DNA from 2 places in the Nicoliella sp. ESL1149 genome. Region 1 is predicted to be linked to the other one. Evidence: a T-box and tRNA genes for the amino acid it is inferred to sense, from the RefSeq annotation. Region 1 holds a T-box; the other holds one or more tRNA genes.
The links. A T-box is a leader RNA that pairs with one kind of tRNA and senses whether it is charged. The one in region 1 lies ahead of AC3B6G_RS05620 (valine--tRNA ligase), so its partner is inferred to be a tRNA-Val.

Region 1 (8,552 bases):
GTCGACATTTTAGCGTTCGCTTCTGAACGAATATTTCTAACTGTTCGAATCAATTCAATCAAGCTATCCATATCATGTTCAGACTTATCGTCATTGAATTCTGGATGATCAACAGGATACTTAGCAACAACTAATGATTCTCCTTCGTGAGGCATAGTTAACCAAATTTTTTCAGTTACAAATGGCATAATTGGTTGAAGGAGACGAAGTGTTTGATCAAGAACATAGGCTAAAATATTTCTAGTATTGTTCTTAGCTTCTTCGTCATCACCAGTTAATGTTTCCTTACTCATTTCAATATACCAACTACAGAAGTCATTCCAAATGAAATCATATAATGCTCGGCCAGCTTCACCAAAGTTATACTTTTCAAATTGATCATCAACGTGGTTAACTAATTTATTCAACTTACTTAAAATCCAACGATCAGCTAAATTCCATTCATTAGCATCAGGTAATTGAGGAGTTCCCTCCATGTCACCTAAATTCATGATAACGTAACGACTAGCATTCCAAATCTTGTTAATGAAGTTCCAAGCAGACTCAATCTTCGCATAACTAAAACGAATATCTTGACCAGCAGTAGAACCATTTGATAAGAACCAACGTAATGAGTCAGCACCATACTTATCAATAACATCCATTGGGTCGATACCATTACCAAGAGACTTACTCATCTTTCGTCCTTGTTCATCCCGGATTAAACCGTGAAGTAAAACGTCTTTAAATGGACGTTTTCCAGTAAACTCAAGACTTTGGAAGATCATTCTGGATACCCAGAAGAAGATAATATCATAACCAGTAACTAAAGTATTAGTTGGGAAGTAACGTTTATAGTCAGGGGAATCCGTATCAGGCCACCCCATCGTTGAAAATGGCCATAAAGCAGATGAGAACCATGTATCTAATACATCTGGATCTTGAACCCAGTTCTCAGCATCTTTAGGCGCTTCTTCACCAACGTAAGTTTCACCAGTTTGTTTATTGTACCAAGCTGGAATTTGATGTCCCCACCATAATTGACGTGAAATAACCCAATCATGAACATTATCCATCCATTGTTCAAAGGTATGTTCAAATCGTTCTGGGACGAAGTTAACCCGATCATCGGTCTTTTGGTTCTTTAACGCTTGTTCAGCAAGTGGTTTCATCTTAACGAACCATTGAGTAGATAAACGAGATTCTACTTGAACTCCGGTTCTTTCAGAATGACCAACGGAGTGAACAATTGGATCGACCTTTAGCATGTATCCTTCATCTTCAAGGTCTTTCGTCATTGCTTTACGAGCATCAAAACGATCCATACCCTTATATTTACCAGCATTTTCATTCATACTAGCATCTTCGTTCATGGTGTTGATTCGTTTCAAATCATGACGGTTTCCAACTAAAAAGTCATTAGGATCATGAGCTGGAGTAATCTTAACCATCCCAGTTCCAAAATCCTTATCAACATATTGATCAGCAATAATTGGAATTTCACGACCAACTAAAGGAACTTTTACAGTCTTACCAACGATTTTTTTGTATCGTTCGTCAGATGGATTAACAGCAACAGCAACATCCCCAAACATTGTTTCAGGACGAGTAGTTGCGATTTCAATGTAATCTTTACCATTAAAGGTAGTTCCATCAGTAAATGGATACTTAACGTGATAAAAAGCACCCTTGTCATCCTTATGGATAACTTCGATATCAGATAAAGCTGTTCGTGCTTTTGGATCCCAGTTAATGATGTATTGGCCCCGATAAATTAAACCTTTTTGGTATAATTTAACGAACACTTTCCGAACTGCCTTGGATAATCCATCATCAAGCGTGAATCTTTCACGACTATAATCAAGTGATAAACCAAGCTTCGACCATTGTTTTTTAATGGTTGCAGCATAATCATCTTTCCATTCCCAAACTTTTTCAATGAATTTCTTCCGTCCTAAATCATAACGAGTAATTCCTTGTTTATTTAGTTTGGCTTCAACTTTGGCTTGGGTAGCGATTCCAGCATGATCCATCCCTGGTAACCATAGCGTATCATAACCCTTCATCCGTTTTTGACGAATCAACATATCTTGAAGCGTAGTGTCCCAAGCATGTCCTAAATGCAACTTACCAGTAACATTAGGAGGTGGGATAACGATAGAGTACGGTTTTGCTTTTTTGTCACCACTTGGTTTAAAAACATCTTCATCTAACCAAGTTTGGTAACGACCATTTTCAACATCGGTATGATCATATTTCGTGGACATATCAATTTTTTTAGTCATGTTTGTCACCTCATTATAGATTTTTAAATGTAAAAAGCACTCCGCCCTAATATAGGACGAAGTGCTCGCGGTACCACCTAAATTGAACTATTGCTAGTTCCTCTTAAGAGCAATAACGGCGCTACCGATAATTCTTACGTTATTTTCAGAATTATAGTTCACAAGTTACTTCCCAGTCCCACTTGGTTATCTTCACAACACTCGATAACTCTCTGAACAAATGATAACTGGTACTAATCTTGATCAATACATTTAATTAATTATCTTATATCATAATCAATTTTATTTTAATCGTCAATGATATATTTTAAAAATTTAAAGTAATTCAGAAAAAACATCTTGTTCTGGGTTAAGATACTCATCCCCAGGTTTAATGTTAGAAATTTTAATCCCATCAATTGCTGCTTTCATTAATCCATCAACGTCAATTCGTTTTTCGTATTCACGCGACTTTTCCAAATTTGGTTTTGTTTTTGGAGCAGGTGGGGTAAAAACAGTACAGCAATCTTCAAATGGTAAGATTGAAAGATCGTAAGTATCAATTTGACGGGCAATTTTAATGATTTCTGTTTTATCCATTGATAGTAACGGACGAAGAACGGGTAAAGTAGTAACATCATTGATCGCCATCATACTTTCCAACGTTTGGGACGCAACCTGTCCTAATGATTCACCAGTGAAGACTCCTTTACAATTTCTTTGAAGCGTAATTGCAGCCGCAAGTCTTAACATCATTCGACGTTGAATCGTCATCAAATAACCCTCAGGAACCTTTTCTTTAATTTCTTCTTGAATCTTAGTAAAAGGAACCTCAATAAATTGGATATTTCCACCGAACTTTGCTACACGAGCCGTTAACTCTTTCGCCTTAGCTAAAGCTTGTTGACTAGTATATGGTGGACTGAAGAAATGAATCATATCCACTTGAACACCACGTTTCATCGCCATGTAGGTTGCAACTGGAGAATCAATTCCTCCAGAAAGCATCATTGTTGCACGACCACCGGTTCCAACTGGTAATCCACCAATTCCCTTGATGGTTTCACTTGACAAAAAGATTCCATTCATCCGCACTTCACAGCGAATCTCAATATCTGGATTCTTCATTTGAACTTTAATCCCATCAACATTTTCAAAAATGTAACTACCTAAGGCATTATTAACACCATAAGTATCTAGAGGAAATTCCTTATCTTGACGAACAGTATGAATTTTAAATGTTTTCCCTGGTTCATATTGTTCTTGCACCATTTTCAATGCGGTCTTCTTTGCCTCTTGGATATCAGAAGGTAACTTAATTGAAGGTGATAACGTTTCAATTCCAAAAACTTTTTTTAAACTCTCAATCGCCTTATTATAATCTTCACCATTAAGTTCAACATGTAACCGATCTCGCTGGGGGTTCACATGAGCCTTCGGTAAATCATGTAATACATGACGAATGTTTTTACCAAGTTGTTGAATGAATGTTTTTCGATTTTTTCCCTTGGTAGATAATTCACCATAACGCACCATAATTTCGGTGTACTGCATTCTTTTCACTCCTTAACTTAATTTATCAAATTGTTCATATAATTGATCAAAAACTTGATTAAATTTTTCAGCTTCTTCAACAGTATTATGTTCATCTAAAGAAACTCGAACTGCACTGCCACAAGTATCCGAATCAACGTTCATTGATGTTAATGTTGTTGAAGGTACGTGTTCCTTTGAGGAACAAGCACTTGTAGTTGAGATGTAGATTCCATGACTCTCAAAAGCATGAACGATTGTTTCCCCACGAACCCCTTTAATTGCAAAACATAAAATGTGAGGTGCAAAATGGGCATTCACTGGTGAAAAGACTGTCACTTTTTCAAATTGTTGAATATGATTTAAAATCGTTTCCTTAACTTTCAATTGGTTAGCGTCTTTTTGTTTTTCATTATCCAATAGAATCCGCAAAGCTTTAGCCATTCCAGCAATCGAAGGTAAATTTTCGGTCCCACTTCGTTGGTTCTTTTCTTGACCACCACCAGTCATTAGTGGTGAAATTTGACGTCCGCGGCGCTTATAAAGTAAACCAATTCCGCGTGTGGCGTGAAACTTATGCCCAGAAAGAGAAACAAAGTCAACTCGATCATTAAAAATCTTATCTTGAATTCCCTTTCCAATTCCTTGGACCGCATCGATATGATAATGAATTTTAGGATACTTCTTTAAAAGCTCGGCAACTTCATCAATTGGTTGAATCGCACCAATTTCGTTGTTAACGGCCATAATCGAAACTAAAATTGTATCCGGGCGAATTGCATTTTTTAAATCAGTTACAGAAATCCGTCCCTCTTTATCAACTGGTAAATAGGTAACATCACAGCCTAATTGCTTCATTTGTTCTACAGAATTATGAATTGCAGGATGTTCAACAGCCGTCGTTATAATGTGTTTACCAAATTTTCTTTTAGCTAACACCGTTCCCTTAACGACCCAATTATCACTTTCAGTCCCACCACTTGTAAAGTAAATTTCATCAGGATGAACATTTAATAAATCCGCAATCTGTTTTCGTGATTGTTCAAGCAAATGATCAGCTTGTTCTCCAAAGTTATGAAGACTAGAAGGATTTCCCCAAAAGTTTTCACTTACTTTGTTGTAAGTATCTAATACTGATGAGTCAACTTTTGTTGTAGCACTATTATCAAAATAAATCATTTCTAAACCTCTTAAATAAAATCTATGTCGTAATAATCAATCTCATTCATTATAACAGAAAAGAATCGAATCCGTTAATAGATTCGATTCTTTTATAATTAATGATTATTAGAATGATAGGCATTTGAAATTCTTTGTAGTGCACCAGGTTCAACTTTTTCTAGTGCTGTTGATATAACCGATAAGCTCTGAGCATAATCATAGTCTTCGCTAAATAATTTCATTGCTTTACTACTTGCTAATTCAATTTGTGGATTTGTCATCCGATAACGGTTAGAATACTGAATAACTTCCTCTGCTAAAATGGCATTGTCAACCAACGAATTAGTTTCCTCATTTAATTTATCAATATCACGCTGAATGATTTCTAGTTGCTTGTTAATATCATCCATACTAATTTTTTCTTGATTCATACTCTTGAATAATTTAGTAATTTCAGTATCAACTTGGTCGTAGTTATCCAAATAATTATCAGAAATCCCTGGTAAATTTAAATTTTCAATTTGACGATTCATTCCATGAAGCATTAAATCATACTTTTGAATCGTTATCCTAGCTTCTTCTTCTTCCTTCGTTAGATCAGAAACTGAATCATTTATTTTTCGTTGTTCCGCTTCAATCTGGCTCAAATCACGTTTAGCTTTTTCTTGATGCGTTTTCACGATCGAATAAACCGCTTCTTTATCTTTGATCATTGTCAAATCTTTTTGATTTGTGCTATCAATCATTTTGATCTGTTCTTTTAACTGACGAGCATCTTCCATCTCATGGTGATTAAGATTATAGTTCTGACTCAATTGTGTTAATTCTTCATCCAAAGCATCATTTTGATTTAACGCGTGCTTAATGTACGCATTAACAATATTAGTGTTTTCTTCAACCGTTTTTTTGGAATTAAGCTCTAATTCCATTTCATCATATAATTGTTCAATCATCATATTAACTTGATGATTACCATTACGAGCCTTATCTAAATCAAGGATCTTCAATAAATCTAAACTTTTATTGATCTGTTTTTGAATGTATTTAATATTATTATCAAAGTTATCATCGGGAAAATTATATCCGTTACTGAGCATTTCAGCATGCCCTTTTTTAATTTCATTAACTTGATTTACAAATTCTTTTGTAAAGTTTTTATATAAGGGTGGAATTTCTTCAATTAAACGACTCAGTAATGACGTTTTATCATTCAAGTCAACTAAAATATTGTCAGCAGTTTCGTGATCGCCAGCTTTAACGGTTTTAGCGAATTTATTAAGTAGTTTTTCATCCTGACTTAAAGTAATATCAAGTTTTTGACTTGCATCACCATATAAATAATTCTTAGCAAGTAAGGTCTTCTTCATCGACTTATATTTTTCTTTTAAATTCTCAACTGCTTTTTTTTGTTGTTGACTTTGATCATGAAGTTGCTCCAATTCTTTTTTAATTGTAACAACTTGATTCCCCGTTTCATTAACAACAGCAGCAAGAATTTTATTATTATGATTCGTTTTAAAAACATTTAAGCTACGAACGTCTTTTTTAATTGACTCTATCCGTGATTGGATTTCTTCAAAATTTTGTTTTTTAATGTCATCATACTCTTTTCGACAACTTTGAAATTGCTTTAATGATTCTCCGGTAAGGCTTAATTTTGAAGCATGTTCCAAATCTTTACTAATCTGAATTTCTTTTATCTTATTAAAACTAGCTCCAATTTGATTAGTTTTTTTTAGTATGTATCTTTGATACAATGTCGTTACTAAATAAAATAAACCTATTATTATTATAATGCTGACAAGAACTTCTGTCATTTGATGATCCCAACCTTTGAACTCTAATTTTATTATTTTCACTAAATTAATAATATGTAAGGATTAAGATAAAGCCACATATTTAAACATGTTATTGTTAAAATTATATCATAAGATAGTTATTGCCGCATAAACAATTTAAGAAATCAGGTGTAAAAATGACTAATGAAATTTTAATTAAGCAATTAAATGCTCTCATTAAAGAAGAACAAGACCCCCTTGCTAATTTAGCTAATGCTTCTGCATTAATTATGCAAACTCTTCCCGATTTAAACTGGGCCGGTTTTTACAGATACTTACTTCAAAAAGATGAACTTATTTTAGGTCCATTTCAAGGAAAAGTTGCTTGTGTCCACATAAAAAACGGTAATGGCGTTTGTGGACATGCATTAAAAAGCAAATCAACCCAAAGAATTGCTGATGTCCATACAGTGAAAGATCATATTGCCTGTGATAGTGATAGTCAATCAGAATTAGTAGTCCCTCTTATTCATACTGATGGGAGCATTGGTGGCGTATTAGATTTAGACTCACCATTAAAAAACAGATTTAGTGAACAAGACCAGAAATTATTGGAAGATTTTGCTAAAAACCTTATGAAAAATCTTGACAAGCCTTTAAATAGTAGGTAAGATGAAGCTTGTGTAAAATAATGCAGCGACATACGGTAAGCTCGTCAACATATTGATGCGTTTTGATAAGTGAAATTAGTAACCCTTCTGCTGTAGGGGTGAAAGTTACAAAGCAATATGCACGAATACTAAGTATGTAAAACGATTATTTTACTCCAAACAATTAATTGGAGGAATTTTTAATGTCAAGATATACAGGTCCAAGTTGGAGAATCTCTCGTCGTTTAGGTATTTCTTTATCAGGTACTGGTAAAGAATTAGAACGTCGTCCATACGCTCCAGGTGTTCATGGTCAAGGTCGTCGTTCAAAGCTTTCAGAATATGGTACTCAATTACGTGAAAAGCAAAAATTACGTTACATGTATGGTATGACTGAACGTCAATTCTCTAACTTATTCGATCGTGCCGGTAAGATCAAAGAAGGTCGTCACGGTGATAACTTTGTTGGTTTACTAGAACGTCGTTTAGACAATGTTGTTTACCGTTTAGGTTTAGCAACTACTCGTCGTCAAGCACGTCAATTAGTTAACCATGGCCACATTACTGTTGATGGTAAGCGTGTTGATATTCCATCTTATGAAGTAAAGATTGGTCAAGTTATTGGTGTTCGTGAAAAATCCAAAGACTTACAAATTATTAAAGATGCCGTTGAAGCTGTTGTTGGTCGTCCAGCATACGTTAGTTTCAATGCTGATAAGCTTGAAGGTACTTTAGATCGTCTTCCTCAACCAGATGAAATGAGTGCAGACATCGATACTTCCCTTATCGTTGAATACTACAACAAACTTTAATAAATCAATTAAAGTTTACTTTAAAAGGTGTTTCGCTTTTGCGAAGCATCTTTTTTGTTATATTATTAAACTATAAAACTAAAGTGAGGTTAATAGACTATGAGTGATAATAATGGATCAGTAAATGATCGTTTAGAACAATCAAATTATGGAACTCCTAAAATAAATCCCGATGAACAACGAAAATATTTAGGAACTTTTAGGGAACGAGTTTCTTTTGCTATTAAAATTAAAGATTTAAATAACCCTAAGGCAATTGACGCTTTTAAACAAGAAGTTAGCAAGAATCCTGGATTACAATTAATTACTAATGGACAAGTTAATCAAGACCTACTTGGTCCTTATATGCAAATTGCAAATCAAAATAATATTCAA
Region 2 (8,552 bases), 850 kb from region 1:
CCTGTATCTAACCAAATATCAGGACGCTGATTTATCTCAACTAAATATTTTTCTAATTGAATATCTAAATATTGATTCTTAAAGAAGATCATTAATTGTTTTTTTCCAGTTAAATGTGACCTAGACTCAGGTTCACTAAAAGAGACACATTTTGACTGTTTATGATGAGCAAAATGAGGCATCATAAAATTACCTCTTTTTAAAATCAATAGTTCTTTACAATCTGGACAATTGTATTCTTCGCCCTTCAAGGCCATCTCGGCATTAATGAGCTCGAATTTTTTATTAATTCCAAATAACAAATTACATCACCTATAAATATGTACGAAAAAAGAGAGAATTTCTTCTCTCTTTTTATTTAAAATAATAACGAATTAACTCAATGGCACTGGTATCCATTACTTTTTTTGCATTCTTATTTAATTCACTTACAGATATGGTCGTCGGTTCACCAAATTCATAAGCAATTGCTAAATTATTATCTGAATATGATTCTGTACTTCCATCAACATTTAAAAAGAAAATTAGATCCAAATAATAACGATGATTATATAAATATAAATTAGAAGCTCCATTATGAAAATCTAACAAATTAGCAACTGCAATCAAATCTTCAAATGATTTATATTCAATCACTCTTTCCATTGCATTATTACTACTATTCGTTGAATATTGTTCTAATTCTTTAGTGACTTTTTCGATATTTCCAATTGGTTTTGAAGGATCAATAATATCATTATTTTGGCTCCCATCCATTGGTAAGTCATCTAAATCAGATTTTTTAATAAAAATTTCTAATCCATTATTACTTGGTAAGACTTGAAAAGTGAGTGCTTCTTCATCTCCACGGAACTCATTTAATGAGTCAGCTTCTTCTAAAATATCCATAAAGAACTTTTCAATTTGATCATGATCACCTAATAAATCCAAAAAAGTTAATCCATGTCGATTCAAATCTTCTTTATCGACAACGACTTTTAAGGTATCTTTATTAATTCTTTCAATCTCCAAGTTATTCCCCCCCTTATTACTATAATGTAATTGACAAGTCTTTCTTGGCAATTAAACATTTTACATTATTACCTGCAACTTTTTGACTTTGTTTTAATAATGTATTTAAGTTGCCTTGTTGTGGCAAATGTGAAATTAAAAGATATTTGACCATTGATTTTTTAGCCAACATTCCAGATTCAGTAGATGTCATATGCCAACGAATTTTTTTATCATTATCAGCAAAATAATTCGTATCCGTAATTAACAAATCAGCATTTTTAGCAATGCCTATTAACTGATCAAAATAATTAGTATCAGCAGTATATGCTAATATCTTTTGACTTGTTTTCTCAACTATTCTCATTGCAAATGCTGGTACAGGATGATGAGTTCTCATAAAACTAATTGTAAATGGTCCTAAATCCAAGGGTTCTAATACCGAATAAGGCTTAGCCATTGTTGCTGAGTCCCAATTTAATCCAGAAAAATTTAAAGGATCTTCTGTATTCCCATATATTGATAATTTATGATTTTTTTCATGCAACTGCCAATAATATTGTAAGACACCAACATCAGCTGTATGATCATGATGATAATGAGATAAAATTACAGCATCAAGCTTCATGGGGTCAAGATGTTTTTCTAGTTCCAATAAGGCTCCACTTCCGCAGTCAACTAATAAATTAAAATTATTCGTTTGAACCAAATAACTACTTGTTCCAATTCCGTTATCTGGATAACCGCCATAATATCCTAAGATTGTAATTTTCATTTGTGTCATCTCCAAGATTGTGTATTATAATTTATGAGAAAGGACTGATCATTTTGAAAAGTATTTATATAACTTTTGGTAGTAAAAACATTCTAACTAACATGATAAAGAAATTTCCTAATCATAATTTATCATTATATGAAGGAAACAATGATTATGAACTTGTTGATTATGATTCTAATGAATCAATTTTCAAAATTCCAATTAAATATAACATCATTAACGTTTTTGGACAACTAAACGTTAAGCTTGATAAAAATGTAACTTGGATAACCATTAATCATGATGAATTAGTGATTTTAATTAATGATTTAAAAACTCTTTTTAATAATTCAAATCATCCAATGAATAGTATTATTATATCAAAAGAAATGAAGAATGAGGATAGAATAAATATTACCAGTTATTGGAATGATATTAGTGAAGCAAATACTTGGTTTAAAAATAAAGATAGTGACTTCATAACAAAATATAAATCAACTGATAATGATTACCTATCTACCAATTATTTAAACATTAATTAAATAAAAAACAGTGACTAATCACGTATTAATCACTGTTTTTATTATAATATAAAAAAAAATCACTTAAAAGTGATTATATCATGACGGTCCGTACGAGACTCGAACTCGTGATCTCCTGCGTGACAGGCAGGCGTCCTAAACCAACTAGACCAACGGACCATAATTGCGGGAGCTGGATTTGAACCAACGACCTTTGGGTTATGAGCCCAACGAGCTACCGAACTGCTCCATCCCGCGATAATATTATTAAATTAAAATGATTATATTATGACCCGTACGGGATTCGAACCCATGTTACTGCCGTGAAAGGGCAGTGTCTTAAACCACTTGACCAACGGGTCAAACAAAATGGAGAATGAGAGATTCGAACTCTCGCGTCGCTATAACGCGGCCTATACCCTTAGCAAGGGCACCTCTTCAACCACTTGAGTAATTCTCCATCAATGGGCCTAAATGGACTCGAACCATCGACCTCACGCTTATCAGGCGTGCGCTCTCACCAACTGAGCTATAGGCCCATAAAGCGGGTAACGAGAATCGAACTCGCGACAACAGCTTGGAAGGCTGTGGTTTTACCACTAAACTATACCCGCATAATGAATATTTAATTTTAAATGGCGCGGGACAGAATCGAACTGCCGACACATGGAGCTTCAATCCATTGCTCTACCGACTGAGCTACCGAGCCATAATAACGGTCCGTACGAGACTCGAACTCGTGATCTCCTGCGTGACAGGCAGGCGTCCTAAACCAACTAGACCAACGGACCATAATTGCGGGAGCTGGATTTGAACCAACGACCTTTGGGTTATGAGCCCAACGAGCTACCGAACTGCTCCATCCCGCGATAATAAAAGGAGAATGAGAGATTCGAACTCTCGCGTGGGCAGAACCCACCTAGCGGTTTTCAAGACCGCCCTCTTCAGCCACTTGAGTAATTCTCCATAATAACAAAAACAAGGTTAATGGACCTTGTAGGACTCGAACCTACGACCGAACGGTTATGAGCCGTTTGCTCTAACCAACTGAGCTAAAGGTCCGAGGCCAATCGCGGCGGAGGGAATCGAACCCCCGACCTCTCGGGTATGAACCGAACGCTCTAGCCAGCTGAGCTACACCGCGATTAAAACTAAAATAATATATAACTCAATCGGGAAGACAGGATTCGAACCTGCGACCCCCTGGTCCCAAACCAGGTGCTCTACCAAGCTGAGCCACTTCCCGATGTAATGCACCCAGTAGGAGTCGAACCTACAACCTTCTGATTCGTAGTCAGACACTCTATCCAGTTGCGCTATGGGTGCATAAATGCCGAGGACCGGGATCGAACCGGTACGGTTATCACTAACCGCAGGATTTTAAGTCCTGTGCGTCTGCCAATTCCGCCACCCCGGCAATATGCGTTACAAAAGCGGAAGACGGGATTCGAACCCGCGACCCCCACCATGGCAAGGTGATGTTCTACCACTGAACTACTTCCGCATAATATGCCGACTAGAAGATTCGAACTTCCGACCTCCTGTTTACAAGACAGATGCTCTGCCAACTGAGCTAAGTCGGCATAATATGACAAGAAAATATTATATTAATGGTCACATAGTGGAGAATGAGAGATTCGAACTCTCGCGTCGCTATAACGCGGCCTATACCCTTAGCAAGGGCACCTCTTCAACCACTTGAGTAATTCTCCGTAACTATTATTCCAATATCATTAAATAAATGATAATGGAGGATACAGGGCTCGAACCTGTGACCTCCTGCTTGTAAGGCAGATGCTCTCCCAACTGAGCTAATCCTCCAAATATTGCGTGGCAACGTCCTACCCTCGCGAGGGGCGATCCCCTAACTACTCTTGGCGTGCGGAAGCTTAACTTCTGTGTTCGGCATGGGAACAGGTGTATCCTTCCGGCTATCGCCACCACACAATTGTATGATGAGAACTTCGTTCTCTCAAAACTAGCTAATATTAATTCTTTCTGGTGAGAACACCTTACTTGGTTAAGTCCTCGACCGATTAGTAATGGTCCGCTTCACATATCACTATGCTGCCACTTCCATCCTATCAACCTGATCATCTCTCAGGGGTCTTACTTTCACAAGGAAATGGGAAATCTCATCTCGAGGTTGGCTTCACACTTAGATGCTTTCAGCGTTTATCCAATCCATACATAGCTACTCAGCGATGCGCCTGGCGGCACAACTGATACACCAGCGGTATGTCCACCCCGGTCCTCTCGTACTAAGGGCAGCTCCTCTCAAATTTCCTACGCCCGCGACGGATAGGGACCGAACTGTCTCACGACGTTCTGAACCCAGCTCGCGTACCGCTTTAATGGGCGAACAGCCCAACCCTTGGGACCAACTACAGCCCCAGGATGCGATGAGCCGACATCGAGGTGCCAAACCTCCCCGTCGATGTGAACTCTTGGGGGAGATAAGCCTGTTATCCCCAGGGTAGCTTTTATCCGTTGAGCGATGGCCCTTCCATACGGTACCACCGGATCACTAAGCCCGACTTTCGTCCCTGCTCGACTAGTCAGTCTCGCAGTCAAGCTCCCTTGTGCCTTTACACTCAGCGAATGATTTCCAACCATTCTGAGGGAACCTTTGGGCGCCTCCGTTACTGTTTAGGAGGCGACCGCCCCAGTCAAACTGCCAATCAGACACTGTCTCTCACCACGCTTAGTGGTGAAGGTTAGAGTGTTCACACAACGAGGGTAGTATCCCAACAACGCCTCCATCGAGACTAGCGTCCCGATATCTACGGCTCCTACCTATCCTGTACAAGTCATGTCAACACCCAATATCAAATTACAGTAAAGCTCCATGGGGTCTTTCCGTCCTGTCGCGGGTAACCTGCTTCTTCACAGGTATCTCAATTTCACCGAGTCTCTCGTTGAGACAGTGCTCAGATCGTTACGCCTTTCGTGCGGGTCGGAACTTACCCGACAAGGAATTTCGCTACCTTAGGACCGTTATAGTTACGGCCGCCGTTTACTGGGGCTTCGTTTCTGAGCTTCGCCGAAGCTAACTCTTTCACTTAACCTTCCAGCACCGGGCAGGCGTCAGCCCCTATACTTCATCTTACGATTTTGCAGAAACCTGTGTTTTTGATAAACAGTCGCCTGAGCTTCTTCACTGCGGCTGCACGTTAGTGCAGCACCCCTTCTTCCGAAGTTACGGGGTCAATTTGCCGAGTTCCTTAACGAGAGTTCACTCGCTCACCTTAGGATACTCTCCTCGACTACCTGTGTCGGTTTGCGGTACGGGTAGTTAATTACTAACTAGAAACTTTTCTCGGCAGCGTGACATCGACGACTTCCCTACTAAATTTCGGTCCTCGTAACAACTTGTCAACCCGGTGATAAGCATTTGACTCATCACCTGACTTGTTGCTTGAACATACATATCCAACAGTATGCATCGTTTAGCCTTCTGCGTCCTTCCATCGTTCGAACATAATTAACTAGTACAGGAATATCAACCTGTTATCCATCGCCTACGCTTCTCAGCCTGGGCTTAGGTCCCGACTAACCCTGGGAGGACGAGCCTTCCCCAGGAAACCTTAGTCATGTGGTGGACCAGATTCTCACTGGTCTTTCGCTACTCATACCGGCATTCTCACTTCTAAGCGCTCCACCAGTCCTTACGGTCTGACTTCAACGCCCTTAGAACGCTCTCCTATCACGCAACGTAGTTGCGTCCACAATCTCGGTAATATGCTTAGCCCCGGTAAATTTTCGGCGCAGAATCACTCGACTAGTGAGCTATTACGCACTCTTTAAATGGTGGCTGCTTCTGAGCCAACATCCTAGTTGTTTATGCAACTCCACATCCTTTTCCACTCAGCATATATTTAGGGACCTTAATTGGTGGTCTGGGCTGTTCCCCTTTCGACAATGGATCTTATCACTCATTGTCTGACTCCTGGATATAAATCATTGACATTCGGAGTTTATCTGAACTCAGTAATCCAAGACGGACCCTTTATCCAAACAGTGCTCTACCGTCAAGATTCTTTACTCCAAGGCTAGCCCTAAAGCTATTTCGGAGAGAACCAGCTATCTCCAAGTTCGTTTGGAATTTCACCGCTACCCTCAAGTCATCCCAGCACTTTTCAACGTACACGAGTTCGGTCCTCCGGTGTGTTTTACCACACTTTCAACCTGCTCAAGGGTAGATCACCTGGTTTCGGGTCTATCATTACATACTAAAACGCCCATTTCAGACTCGCTTTCGCTACGGCTCCGATTTTTCGTCTTAACCTGGCATGCAATCATAACTCGCCGGTTCATTCTGCAAGAGGCACGCCATCATCCATTAACGGACTCTGACTGCTTGTAAGCACATGGTTTCAGGAACTATTTCACTCCCCTTCCGGGGTGCTTTTCACCTTTCCCTCACGGTACTGGTTCACTATCGGTCACTAGAGAGTATTTAGCCTTGGGAGATGGTCCTCCCAGATTCCGACGGAATTTCACGTGCTCCGCCGTACTCAGGATCCTGAACTGAGGGTATTCGATTTCGTCTACAGGGCTATCACCTTGTCTCGCAGAACTTTCCAGATCTTTTGACTATCGAATACTTTGGTAACTCAAATGTTCAGTCCTACAACCCCAATGAGCAAGCTCATTGGTTTGGGCTGTTCCCCGTTCGCTCGCCGCTACTAAGGGAATCGAAATTTCTTTCTCTTCCTGTGGGTACTGAGATGTTTCAGTTCCCCACGTCTACCTTCAACTGAGTATGTATTAGTCAGTTGATAATGATCGATTAAGATCATTGGGTTTCCCCATTCGGAAATCTCCGGATCAAAGCTTACGTACAGCTCCCCGAAGCATATCGGTGTTAGTCCCGTCCTTCATCGGCTTCTAGTGCCAAGGCATCCACCATGCGCTCTTAATAACTTAACCTATCTAACCACTGCGTGGTTGATTTGGTTAATTGAGTAAATACGAATTGAACTATATTAAAAAACTCAAAATAACGCGGTGTTCTCGGTTGAAATTATATAAAATATAAAATCAAATTTGAAAAAATTAATATTATCTAGTTTTCAAAGAACCAAGTTAAGAGAGGTAGACCTCTCAAAACTGAATAAGATTGACATGCGTAAGGTTCCGTATTATTCCTTAGAAAGGAGGTGATCCAGCCGCAGGTTCTCCTACGGCTACCTTGTTACGACTTCACCCTAATCATCAGTCCTACCTTAGACGGCTTACTCCTCAAAAGAGGTTGTTGCACCGGCTTTGGGTATTACTAACTCTCATGGTGTGACGGGCGGTGTGTACAAGACCCGAGAACGTATTCACCGTGACATTGCTGATTCACGATTACTAGCGATTCCAACTTCATGCAGGCGAGTTGCAGCCTGCAATCCGAACTGAGAACGACTTTAGGAGATTAGCTCCACCTCGCGGTATCGCAACTCTTTGTATCGCCCATTGTAGCACGTGTGTAGCCCAGGTCATAAGGGGCATGATGATTTGACGTCATCCCCACCTTCCTCCGGTTTGTCACCGGCAGTCTCACTAGAGTGCCCAACTAAATGCTGGCAACTAGTAACAGGGGTTGCGCTCGTTGCGGGACTTAACCCAACATCTCACGACACGAGCTGACGACAACCATGCACCACCTGTCATTCCGTCCCCGAAGGGAACGCCTAATTTCTTAGGTTAGCAGAAGATGTCAAGACCTGGTAAGGTTCTTCGCGTAGCATCGAATTAAACCACATGCTCCACCGCTTGTGCGGGTCCCCGTCAATTCCTTTGAGTTTCAACCTTGCGGTCGTACTCCCCAGGCGGGATACTTAATGCGTTAGCTGCGGCACTAAAGGGCGGAAACCCTCTAACACCTAGTATCCATCGTTTACGGCATGGACTATCAGGGTATCTAATCCTGTTTGCTACCCATGCTTTCGAGCCTCAGCGTCAGTTGCAGACCAGACAGCCGCCTTCGCCACTGGTGTTCTTCCATATATCTACGCATTTCACCGCTACACATGGAGTTCCACTATCCTCTTCTGCACTCAAGTTCCCCAGTTTCCGATGCACTTCTTCAGTTAAGCCGAAGGCTTTCACATCAGACTTAAGGAACCGCCTGCGCTCGCTTTACGCCCAATAAATCCGGATAACGCTTGCCACCTACGTATTACCGCGGCTGCTGGCACGTAGTTAGCCGTGACTTTCTGGTTAAATACCGTCACGGAATGATCATTTCCTATCATACTCGTTCTTCTTTAACAACAGAGTTTTACGAGCCGAAA

Region 2: it encodes a tRNA-Val, which carries the amino acid that the T-box ahead of AC3B6G_RS05620 (valine--tRNA ligase) is inferred to sense. The anticodon was not compared.

Annotation. Positions count from the first base shown of each region.
Region 1 covers NZ_JBYLUE010000002.1:1,155,010-1,163,561, reverse strand. The annotation lists gene AC3B6G_RS05620 (valine--tRNA ligase) at 1-2,264, opposite strand, end outside; T-box leader at 2,314-2,520, opposite strand; gene thiI (tRNA uracil 4-sulfurtransferase ThiI) at 2,580-3,797, opposite strand; gene AC3B6G_RS05610 (cysteine desulfurase family protein) at 3,810-4,955, opposite strand; gene ezrA (septation ring formation regulator EzrA) at 5,054-6,754, opposite strand; gene AC3B6G_RS05600 (GAF domain-containing protein) at 6,913-7,386, shown strand; gene rpsD (30S ribosomal protein S4) at 7,569-8,177, shown strand; gene AC3B6G_RS05590 (YueI family protein) at 8,277-8,552, shown strand, end outside.
Region 2 covers NZ_JBYLUE010000002.1:308,684-317,235, forward strand. The annotation lists gene AC3B6G_RS01545 (competence protein CoiA) at 1-302, opposite strand, end outside; gene AC3B6G_RS01550 (adaptor protein MecA) at 355-1,011, opposite strand; gene AC3B6G_RS01555 (MBL fold metallo-hydrolase) at 1,031-1,765, opposite strand; gene AC3B6G_RS01560 (hypothetical protein) at 1,819-2,289, shown strand; tRNA gene AC3B6G_RS01565 (tRNA-Asp) at 2,374-2,448, opposite strand; tRNA gene AC3B6G_RS01570 (tRNA-Met) at 2,453-2,526, opposite strand; tRNA gene AC3B6G_RS01575 (tRNA-Glu) at 2,558-2,630, opposite strand; tRNA gene AC3B6G_RS01580 (tRNA-Ser) at 2,639-2,728, opposite strand; tRNA gene AC3B6G_RS01585 (tRNA-Ile) at 2,734-2,807, opposite strand; tRNA gene AC3B6G_RS01590 (tRNA-Gly) at 2,812-2,882, opposite strand; tRNA gene AC3B6G_RS01595 (tRNA-Phe) at 2,905-2,977, opposite strand; tRNA gene AC3B6G_RS01600 (tRNA-Asp) at 2,985-3,059, opposite strand; tRNA gene AC3B6G_RS01605 (tRNA-Met) at 3,064-3,137, opposite strand; tRNA gene AC3B6G_RS01610 (tRNA-Ser) at 3,146-3,234, opposite strand; tRNA gene AC3B6G_RS01615 (tRNA-Ile) at 3,257-3,330, opposite strand; tRNA gene AC3B6G_RS01620 (tRNA-Met) at 3,339-3,412, opposite strand; tRNA gene AC3B6G_RS01625 (tRNA-Pro) at 3,441-3,514, opposite strand; tRNA gene AC3B6G_RS01630 (tRNA-Arg) at 3,521-3,594, opposite strand; tRNA gene AC3B6G_RS01635 (tRNA-Leu) at 3,600-3,685, opposite strand; tRNA gene AC3B6G_RS01640 (tRNA-Gly) at 3,701-3,772, opposite strand; tRNA gene AC3B6G_RS01645 (tRNA-Thr) at 3,779-3,851, opposite strand; tRNA gene AC3B6G_RS01650 (tRNA-Ser) at 3,891-3,980, opposite strand; tRNA gene AC3B6G_RS01655 (tRNA-Val) at 4,017-4,089, opposite strand; rRNA gene rrf (5S ribosomal RNA) at 4,097-4,213, opposite strand; rRNA gene AC3B6G_RS01665 (23S ribosomal RNA) at 4,285-7,200, opposite strand; rRNA gene AC3B6G_RS01670 (16S ribosomal RNA) at 7,424-8,552, opposite strand, start outside.